Regions from separate parts of the uncultured Sulfitobacter sp. genome, predicted to be linked through region 2. Evidence: riboswitches for the same ligand, from Rfam matches in the RefSeq annotation. Region 2 holds a riboswitch; the other holds the start of a gene.

Region 1 (5,105 bases), on a different contig from region 2:
ACTGCAGATGATCGTCGCGCGTGCCCGGTTGTTTGAACGACGCGACGCCAGCCATAATACGGCCGTCGACCTCGGGCAGGACAACATGCATTGCAAGGTCGGCGGGGGATAGCCCGCGCTCGGCCTCACTCCACGCGTCGCGGGTCGAGGTGGCCAGCGCCACCTGAAAAACGGGCACACCGGCGGCATCAAGGGGGGAGGTGCCATCGTCACCCTTGCCCGAAAATGCGGTGGCATTCACGATGGCACTGGGGGCCAGTTGGGTGATCTGCCTGCGCAGCCAGCCCGCCGCATCAGGAGCCTTGAGCGAGGGGGCAAACAACGCGATCACATCGCAGCCGCGCTGGCGAAATGCGTCAAACAGCGCCGTGATCGGCGCAAGATCAGCGGCCACCAGATACGAGCGATAAAAAACAATTACGATCCGCGACCGCCCAGCCAAAGCGGCGGAGTGACCCATTGCCACCACCGGGCAGGCCGCCCCGGTTTCAGGCGTCCATGCGCCAACGGAGGGCAACCCTTTGGCCCCCTGCACCGGTCCGGCATATAACCCCGCCGCCAGCGCCAGTTGCGCCAGTGCAGCCTGCGCCGCAACCACCCCGCCCGTCGTGCACAGATGCGATAACCTGCGCAGGGTCGAGACGGGCAATGTCGACATATCATCAAGACGGCTATCGGCGCGGCCATCGGCAGGCAAAACCGCCAAAGCAATCCCGCGTGATTGGGCCAGCGCGCGGATTTGTTGCAGCCCATAGGGCCAATAGGGCACGCCGCCAATTAATCGGATCAAGATGCCGCGCGCACCGGACAATGTGTTTTCCACATAGGTATCGACGGACAGCGGGTGTTTTAATGCGGCGATATTCGCCAATCGCAAAGACGGCAGACGCCCCTCGGCCCCGCCGCCCCGATGCCATGCTTCGGCAAAGGCCCCCAGATCGGAATCAGATAGCGAAAGCACCACCAGATCTGCGGCGTCCTGCCCCAGATCTGTTGGTGTGTCGGTCTCCTCCAACCCATGGCTTTCCCGAAATATGACATGCATATCTGGTTACTCGGCAGCCTGGCTTTGCACAGCGCCCAAGGCGGCGCGGATCACATCGGGGGCGATATCATCATGCTCGGCAATCACAACCAAACGCCCTTGGCGCGCCTCATCTGCGCCCCATGGTCGGTCATATTGATGCCGCACACGCGCACCAACTGCTTGCACCAAAAGGCGCATGGGCTTGCCTGTCACAGCGGCGTATCCCTTGATCCGCAGTATGTTGTGATCGCGCGCCAGCCCTTCGATGGCGGCGACCAAGGCGGCAGGGTCAGTCTGTTCAGGAATATCCACGACAATTGATTCAAAATCGTCATGTTCGTGATCATCATGGCCGTCGTGATGGCTGGGTCGGGCGTCCATGTCATCTTCGGCGGCGGCCTCAAGCCCCAGAATGATCCGCGGATCAACCACACCTTCGGCCACCTCGATAATGGGCAAGGGGCGCGGCGTTTCTGCGTTGATCAATGCTTTGGCTTTGGCAACGCCCTCGGGACCAGCCAGATCAGGCTTGGTCAGCAAAATGATATCGGCGCAGGAAATCTGATCTTCGAATACTTCGGACAATGGCGTTTCATGATCAATGCTTTCATCCGCCAGACGCTGCGCATCGACCGCTGCGACATTGGGCGCGAAACGACCTGCTGCGACGGCTTCGGCATCGGCCAGCGCGATGACGCCGTCCACAGTGATCTTCGACCGGATATCAGGCCAATCAAACGCTTTCAAAAGCGGCTTGGGCAGCGCCAGACCAGAGGTTTCGATCAAGATGTGATCGGGGCGCGGGTTCAGCGCCATCAATGCCTCGATCGTGGGAATGAAATCATCGGCAACGGTGCAGCAAATGCAGCCATTCGCCAGTTCCAGAATGTTTTCCTCGGGGCAATCGGGGATGGCGCAGCTTTTCAGGATATCACCATCAACACCCACATCGCCAAATTCGTTGACGATAATGGCCAGACGTTTGCCGCCGGGGTTTTGCATCAGGTTGCGGATCAGTGTCGTTTTACCAGACCCCAGAAAGCCGGTGATCACGGTTACAGGCAATTTTGCGAAATCAGTCATCTCAGGACTCCAGCGGTTGAGAAAGAGGGGGAATGCGGGCAACGCAATTGCGTTTGAAGTGTTCAGGGCGTTCGCGCCAAGGGATCAAACCATCGCGGGTCGCATGATAGCGCGCGGCCCCGTCCAGGATCATCTCGGGGTGGTCGCCCTCGTCTACATTGGCGAAAACATAGGTCCATTTGTCACTGTCCCCGCGCAGTGCAACGGTGCACCCGTGGTCGCAGTTTTGCAGACATTCAACCGGGGCCACCTGCACCCCATCGGGCAGATCAAGTGCGACAATCCGGTCATAGAGCGCTTGACCCGGCCGCCGGTCATCTTCGGGCGTTTCTTGGCCACGACGACATTTCACGCAAACCAAAAGCTGTGTTGGTTGCCCGCCGCCGGTGGCGTTTTGTTCAGTATCTTTCATGGTCCTCGGTCCCATCTGGTAAATGGAACGCGGGTCTGATGACGAGGCGAACCGACACACGGAACAAACCCCGACACCGGAACACCCCGTCCGGTCTTGGCATCTCTTGCTGGCAGGTCTCCCGGCTCACGGTTGTCGGGCGTTGGCCCACGGTGGATCTGCCTTCCCAGCCTTCGGCCAGTGGCGTTGATCCTCCTCAAATCCGTTCACGGTCGCGGGGGCGGCTGTATTTACCGATATAAAACCGGATACACATTCCCTTTTCACCTGTTTACACAGGAACCAGCATAAGGGCAGATGGTCCTAATCCACGAGACTTGTCAAGAACGAGGAACCCCAATGACCGAGGACATCAACGCCCGCCATACCGAAAAGATGCGCAAGATTAAGGCTGCGCGCGATAAGATGATGCAGACCAAGACCGACGAAAAGGGTTTGATCATCGTGCATACCGGTGCAGGCAAGGGGAAATCATCCTCGGGCTTTGGTATGATCATGCGCTGCATTGCCCATGGTATGCCCTGCGCTGTGGTGCAGTTCATCAAAGGCAATTGGGTCACCGGAGAGCGCAAGTTCCTGACCGAACGTTTTGCCGATGAATGCCGGTTCTTCGTGTCCGGCGAAGGGTTCACTTGGGAAACCCAAGACCGCGAACGCGATATCGCCGCCGCGCAAAACGGTTGGAAGATGGCCAAGGAACAGATCCTGGACCCCGAAATTCAGTTCGTTCTGCTGGACGAGATCAACATCGCCCTGCGCTATGATTACCTGGACATCGACGAGGTGGTGGATTTCCTGCTGCACCAGAAACCGGCGATGACCCATGTTTGCCTGACCGGCCGCAACGCCAAGCCAGAGCTGATCGAAGCCGCCGATCTGGTCACCGAGATGACCTTGGTCAAGCATCCGTTCCGCGATGGTATCAAAGCGCAAAACGGCGTGGAGATGTAAGCCGCAGCACTAAGCTGCTGCGTTTATCCTGTCTTCTTTCATATAGTTACGTCGCTTACGGCGACCCTGAACGCGTGGTCTCGCCCCTTCGACTCCACGCGTTTAATGCTGTTTAGCGACGTCTTAATCATGTTACATATTGTAAAATTATTCTTCATTTAAGTAACATTTAAGTTGCGGCGAATCGCGACTATCCCTAGGCTCATTAATCAAGGGAGACTTTCATGGACGCTTTCATTTGTGACGCACAGCGCACACCCATTGGCCGTTTTGGCGGGGCTTTGTCATCGGTTCGGGCCGATGATCTGGCTGCTGTGCCAATCGCTGCGCTGATGGCGCGCCACCCTGACCTGGATTGGTCAAAGGTGGACGATGTGATCTTTGGCTGTGCCAACCAAGCGGGCGAAGATAACCGTAACGTGGCGCGTATGGCCGCATTGCTAGCTGGCCTGCCGGTGGATGTGCCGGGTGCCACAATCAACCGTTTGTGCGCCTCGGGCATGGATGCCGTCGGTGCCGCCGCCCGCGCGATCAAGGCAGGCGATATGGATCTGGCGATTGCTGGCGGCGTTGAAAGCATGACGCGCGCGCCGTTTGTCATGCCCAAGGCCGAAACCGCGTTTTCGCGCAACAATGCCGTCTATGACACCACCATCGGCTGGCGGTTCGTGAACCCCAAGATGAAGGCGCAATATGGCGTCGAATCGATGCCTGAAACCGGCGATAACGTGGCCACCGACTATGACGTCAGCCGCGCCGATCAAGACGCATTTGCCAAACGCAGCCAAGACCGTTGGGATGCTGCAGACAAGGCTGGCATTTTCGCGGATGAAATCGCGCCAGTCACAATCCCGCAACGCAAGGGCGATCCGATTGTATTTGACCGCGACGAACACCCACGGCCCGGCACGTCGATGGAAGCGCTGACCAAACTGCGCCCGATCAACGGCCCCGACCTGACGGTCACCGCCGGCAATGCCTCTGGCGTAAACGACGGTGCCGCCGCGATGCTGATGGCGTCCGAGGCCGCTGCCAACCAGCACGGCCTGACCCCGATTGCCCGCGTCGTGGGTATTTCAGCCGCCGGTGTTGAACCGCGCGTCATGGGTATTGGCCCGGTCCCTGCCAGCCAAAAGGTTCTGGCCCGCGCCGGTCTGACCATCGACCAGATGGATGTGATCGAACTGAACGAGGCCTTCGCCAGCCAAGGCATCGCCACCCTGCGCGCCCTTGGGGTTGCCGACGACGCGCCGCATGTGAATGCCAATGGCGGTGCGATTGCCATCGGTCACCCACTGGGCATGTCCGGCGCACGGTTGGTTATGACCGCCGCGCTGCAATTGAAACGCACAGGCGGCCGCTATGCCTTGTGCACCATGTGCGTTGGTGTCGGCCAAGGGGTCGCCATCATTTTGGAACGCGCAAGCTAACTGTTAATCCCACCTGAAAGGATCTGAACGATGTATGCACAGATGATCAAATCCACCGGCGAAGGCGTCAAATCCCTCGACGAAATGGATCCGCAAGAACGCGCCTTTCAGGAACGGATTAACGCAGGCGGCAAAATTGAACCGAAAGACTGGATGCCGGACGGGTATCGCAAGAACCTGATCCGGCAGATCGGCCAACATG
Region 2 (5,105 bases):
ACCCGTCAGGCGATCTGGCCCACTACATCAAGGCCAAGCACGCCGCTGATGAGCACCTGAAAGCATCCGGCTTAACTTATGCCATTCTGCGCCCCGTTGCCCTGACAGATGACCCGCGCAGCGATAACGTGATCTTGGGCGACGACGTGGACACATCAGCCGAGGCGTCGCGCCGGGATGTTGCCGATGTTCTGGCCGATGCCGCAATCAGCGGGCAATACGACGGGATGGCGCTGAATATGCAATCGGCCTGATCTGCTGATTGAACCATCCCCCACTTTACGAACGCGCGGGCACCCAACGGTGTCCGCGTTTTTGTGTTTGCCCCTAGACCTGTGACAACCGGAATATTTATTGCCTCGCGCCCGTCACATGCTATTTCAAACCACCAACAATAGATGGATCACATTGTGGCAACAGAAACGCTTGGCGCGCTGAACCCCGTAACGGCAATCGCATTGGTCGGTGCCATAGGCGTTGGATCGCAATGGATCGCATGGCGTCTGCGCATGCCTGCAATCGTACTGATGCTGGTCGCCGGTATTCTGATCGGGCCGGTGTTTGGCATCTTTGATCCCGCCCGCGATATCGGGCCGTTGATGGCCCCCATGATCTCCATCGCCGTGGCGATCATCCTGTTCGAGGGCGGTCTGTCGTTGAACTTTCACACGCTGCAAGACGCGGTTGGCGGGGTCAGGCGGTTGGTCTATATCGGCGCGCCTTTGGGGTGGCTAATGGCCGCGCTGTCGCTGCATTATGTGGCGGGGCTTAGCTGGTCCAGCTCGGCCGTGTTTGGTGGCATCATGATCGTCACCGGCCCCACCGTGATCGCGCCGCTTCTGCGCACCGCGCGGCTGTCGCGCCGCCCCGCGACCCTGCTGCAATGGGAAGCCATCATTAACGATCCGATCGGGGCCTTGGCCGCTGTCTTGGCGTTCGAGGTCGTGCTGGCGCTGAACACGGCCACCACGGCGTCCGAGGCGATGATCGAACTGCTGCTCGGGGCTGCCGTGGCAACCGCTGCCGGCGTGGCGGCTGGCGTCGGCCTGTCGCGCGGGTTCAAACGCGGCTGGGTGCCGGAATATATGAAAGTACCCGTGCTTTTCGCCTTGTTGCTGGGGGTGTTCGCCGCATCTGACGCCGTGCTGCATGAAAGCGGGCTGCTGGCCGTGACGATCATGGGGATCGTGATCGCGAACTCAAAACTGCCCAGCTACGAAGAGCTGCGCCGCTTCAAGGAACACGCGACCGTGCTGTTGGTGTCGGGCGTGTTTATCCTGCTTGCTGCGGGTCTGGATGTGGACGCGCTTGGCAATCTTGATTGGCGCGCGGCGGCGTTTGTGGCCGTGGTCGTGCTGGTCGCGCGCCCGCTGACGGTGTTTATCTCGCTTATCGGCTCTGGCATTCCGTTTCGCGAAAAGCTGCTGGTCGCCTTGACCGGACCACGCGGTGTGGTTCTGGTCGCCGTGGCGGGCCTTTTCGGGGAACGCTTGCTCAGCCTTGGCTTTGAAGACGCCGCCTTGATTGCACCGCTGGCATTCGCCCTTGTGGCGGTGACGGTCGTGGTCAACGGATTTACCCTCGCGCCTTTTGCGCGGCTGTTGGGGCTGGCGGGTGCCGATGTGCCGGGCGTCGTGATCATCGGCGGGGCGGATTGGACAACCGCGCTGGCCGAGGTGCTGCGCAAGGCCGAAGTGCCCGTTTTGATGACCGATCCGAACTTCATCCGCCTGCGCAAAGCACGCGCTGCGGGCATCGATACATTCTCGGGTGATATCCTGTCAGAGGCCGCAGAACAGCGGGTCGAGCTGGTCAGCTATGCCACCCTGATCGCGGCCACGGATAACGACGCCTATAACACGCTGGTGACCACGGACCTTGCCCCGGAATTCGGGCGTGAAAACGTGTTTCAGGTGATGCGCGAACGTGCCGACAGCAGCCGCCACCAATTGCCCCGCACCTTGGGGGGGCGCCCCCTCGGCCTAGAGGCCACCCACGCCGAGCTTGAGAAATTGATGGCTGCCGGATGGACCTTCCGCATCACAAAACTATCCGAGGAATTTACGCTCGACGATTGGCGCAACGAGACGCCGGACGGAAAATTACTTGCCCGGATTACGGCGAACGGCACCATTCGCTTTATCCGCAAGAACGAGGACTTCAAAGGCGCACCGGGCCTGCGCATCATCGCCTTGCGCCCACCTGAGGAGTGATGCATATCGGCGGGGGCTTGGCATTGCTCAAGGGTAAATCCCCGCCGCTGCGGTCTGATCACAGAAAAATTTACCCGATCCCAATAACAGCATATTGACACCAAACGGCATTACACCCCAATATGTAGTTGCTTTGGTTCCTGCGGCGCGAGTCGCAGGCTAAGAGGGAAACCGGTGTGATACCGGTGCTGCCCCCGCAACTGTAAGCGGCAAGTGTTGGCCTATGACCCACTGATGCACCCGCATCGGGAAGGAGGCCCCCACATCCGAGCCGTGAGCCAGGAGACCTGCCTTGGCACGATACGAACCACCGCGAGCGGAGGGCTTGAGGACGTGTTGAAGGTTGTGGCCGTGTTGGCCTATGCCCCGCGCGCCCCCGTCCCTTTGCACCACAACAGATAGGGATATGGGCATGACCATCACAGTTTATTCGAAACCCGCTTGCGTGCAATGCACCGCCACCACCCGTGCGCTGGATATGCGCGGTTTGGAATACCGTGTGATCGACCTGACACAAGATGCCGAAGCCATGCAAAGCGTGACCGAAATGGGCTACCGTCAGGTGCCTGTCGTGGTCGCGGGTGATGCGCATTGGGCGGGTTTCCGGCCCGACATGATTGGTCAGTTGGCCTGACCGGCAATGGGCGGGCTGGTCTATTATTCGTCGGCAACGGGCAATACCGCGCGGCTGGTTGCAGCGCTTGGGATTGATGCCATGCGCATTCCCATTCGCCCGTCTGATCCGATGCCAGCCCCTGCCCGCCCCTTTGTGCTGGTCTGCCCAACATTCGCCGATGGCGCAGGGCGCGGCGCGGTGCCCAAACAGGTGATCCGCTTTTTGAATGAACCGACACGCCGCGCGCTGCTGCGCGGTGTGATCGGTGCGGGAAACCGTAACTTTGGCGCGACCTTTGCGCTGTCGGGCGACGTGATCGCCAAGAAATGCAACGTGCCCGTGCTCACAAGGTTTGAGCTGGCAGGCACGGACCTAGACATCGCCCGCATTCGCGACGGGCTGGACAAATTTTGGAGAACAGAATGCTTGATGACGGTATGACCGCTGGGCTGGACTATCACGCGCTGAACGCGATGCTGAACCTATATGACGAGGCGGGGCACATCCGTTTTGACGCCGACCGCAAGGCCGCGCGCGAATACTTTTTGCAGCATGTGAACCAGAACACCGTGTTCTTCCACTCGCTTGAGGAAAAGCTCGGGTATCTCGTCGACGAAGGCTATTACGAGGCCGCGGTGCTGAAGGCCTATCCAGCCGAATTCCTGCGCGAGATTTGGGACACGGCATTCAAGCAAAAATTCCGGTTTCCAACCTTTCTGGGCGCGTTCAAATATTACACCTCCTACACGCTGAAAACCCGTGACGGGAAACGGTTCCTGGAACGCTACGAGGACCGCGTTGTGATGACTGCGCTGACGCTGGCGCAGGGCGATCAGACCCAAGCGATGGCGTTCATGCATGAAATTCTGTCGGGCCGTTTCCAACCCGCCACACCGACATTTCTGAACGCGGGCAAGCAAAGCCGGGGCGAGCTGATCTCGTGTTTCCTGCTGCGTCTTGAGGACAACATGGAAAGCATCGGGCGCGGCATCAACTCTGCCCTGCAGCTTAGTAAACGCGGCGGTGGCGTGGCCTTGATGCTGACCAACGTGCGCGAACATGGAGCCCCGATCAAGGGGATCGAAAACCAGTCCTCAGGCGTGATCCCGGTGATGAAACTGCTTGAGGATTCATTCTCCTACGCCAACCAGCTTGGTGCACGCCAAGGTGCAGGTGCTGTGTATCTGAATGCGCATCATCCTGATATCTTTCAGTTTTTGGACACCAAGCGTGAAAACGCGGACGAGAAAATTCGCATCAAGACGCTCAGCCTTGGCGTGGTTATCCCCGACATCACCTTTGAATTGGCCAAGAAAAACGAGGACATGTATCTGTTCTCGCCCCACGATGTTGAGCGGGTTTACGGCGTGCCGTTCTCGGACATTTCGGTCACCGAGAAATACGCCGAGATGGTCGACAACAAACGCATCCGCAAGAAAAAGATCAACGCGCGCGAGTTCTTTCAGACCTTGGCGGAAATCCAGTTCGAAAGCGGCTATCCCTATATCATGTTCGAAGACACGGTGAACCGTGCCAACCCCATCGCCGGGCGCATCACCATGTCGAATCTGTGTTCGGAAATCCTGCAAGTAAACGAGGCCAGCACGTTCCACGATGATCTGGGCTATGATCATCTGGGCACCGATATTTCGTGCAACTTAGGGTCTTTGAACATCGCCACAACCATGGATGGCCCTGATCTTGGCGCGACGGTGGAAACATCGATCCGCGTGCTCACGGCCGTGTCCGAGATGTCGGCGATCAATTCCGTGCCTTCGGTGCGGCGCGGCAATGACGAAAGCCATGCGATTGGGCTGGGGCAGATGAACCTGCACGGCTATCTGGCGCGCGAACGCATCCATTATGGCAGTGCCGAGGGGATCGAATTTACATCCGTTTATTTCGCCGCCGTCGCCTATCACGCCATCCGCGCGTCAAACCTCTTGGCGCAGGAAAAGGGCGAAAGCTTTGCCGGGTTTGCCGACAGCGCCTATGCGAGCGGCACTTTCTTTGACACATACACCACCCGCGATTGGCTGCCCGAAAGCGACGCGGTAAAGGCGCTGTTTGACGGCAAAGACCTACCCACCCGCGACGATTGGGCCAAACTGCGCGAACTGGTCATAAAACACGGGCTGTATAACCGCAACTTGCAGGCCGTCCCGCCCACGGGGTCGATCAGCTATATCAACAACTCAACCTCGTCGATCCACCCGATCGTCAGCAAGATCGAGATCCGCAAAGAGGGCAAGATCGGGCGCGTCTACTACCCCGCC

The links. Region 2 has a riboswitch for cobalamin ahead of nrdH (glutaredoxin-like protein NrdH). Riboswitches for the same ligand answer to the same signal wherever they lie in the genome.
Region 1: another riboswitch for cobalamin. It lies ahead of AADJ11_RS02205 (DUF1636 domain-containing protein); the one in region 2 lies ahead of nrdH (glutaredoxin-like protein NrdH).

What each region holds. Positions count from the first base shown of each region.
Region 1 is NZ_CAXHZD010000001.1:466,428-471,532, reverse strand. It holds gene cobN (cobaltochelatase subunit CobN) at 1-1,045, opposite strand, end outside; gene cobW (cobalamin biosynthesis protein CobW) at 1,052-2,110, opposite strand; gene AADJ11_RS02205 (DUF1636 domain-containing protein) at 2,112-2,522, opposite strand; cobalamin riboswitch at 2,616-2,824, opposite strand; gene cobO (cob(I)yrinic acid a,c-diamide adenosyltransferase) at 2,862-3,473, shown strand; gene pcaF (3-oxoadipyl-CoA thiolase) at 3,698-4,903, shown strand; gene paaA (1,2-phenylacetyl-CoA epoxidase subunit PaaA) at 4,934-5,105, shown strand, end outside.
Region 2 is NZ_CAXHZD010000003.1:214,965-220,069, forward strand. It holds gene AADJ11_RS11645 (SDR family oxidoreductase) at 1-254, shown strand, start outside; gene AADJ11_RS11650 (sodium:proton antiporter) at 399-2,213, shown strand; cobalamin riboswitch at 2,331-2,523, shown strand; gene nrdH (glutaredoxin-like protein NrdH) at 2,626-2,847, shown strand; gene nrdI (class Ib ribonucleoside-diphosphate reductase assembly flavoprotein NrdI) at 2,854-3,270, shown strand; gene nrdE (class 1b ribonucleoside-diphosphate reductase subunit alpha) at 3,252-5,105, shown strand, end outside.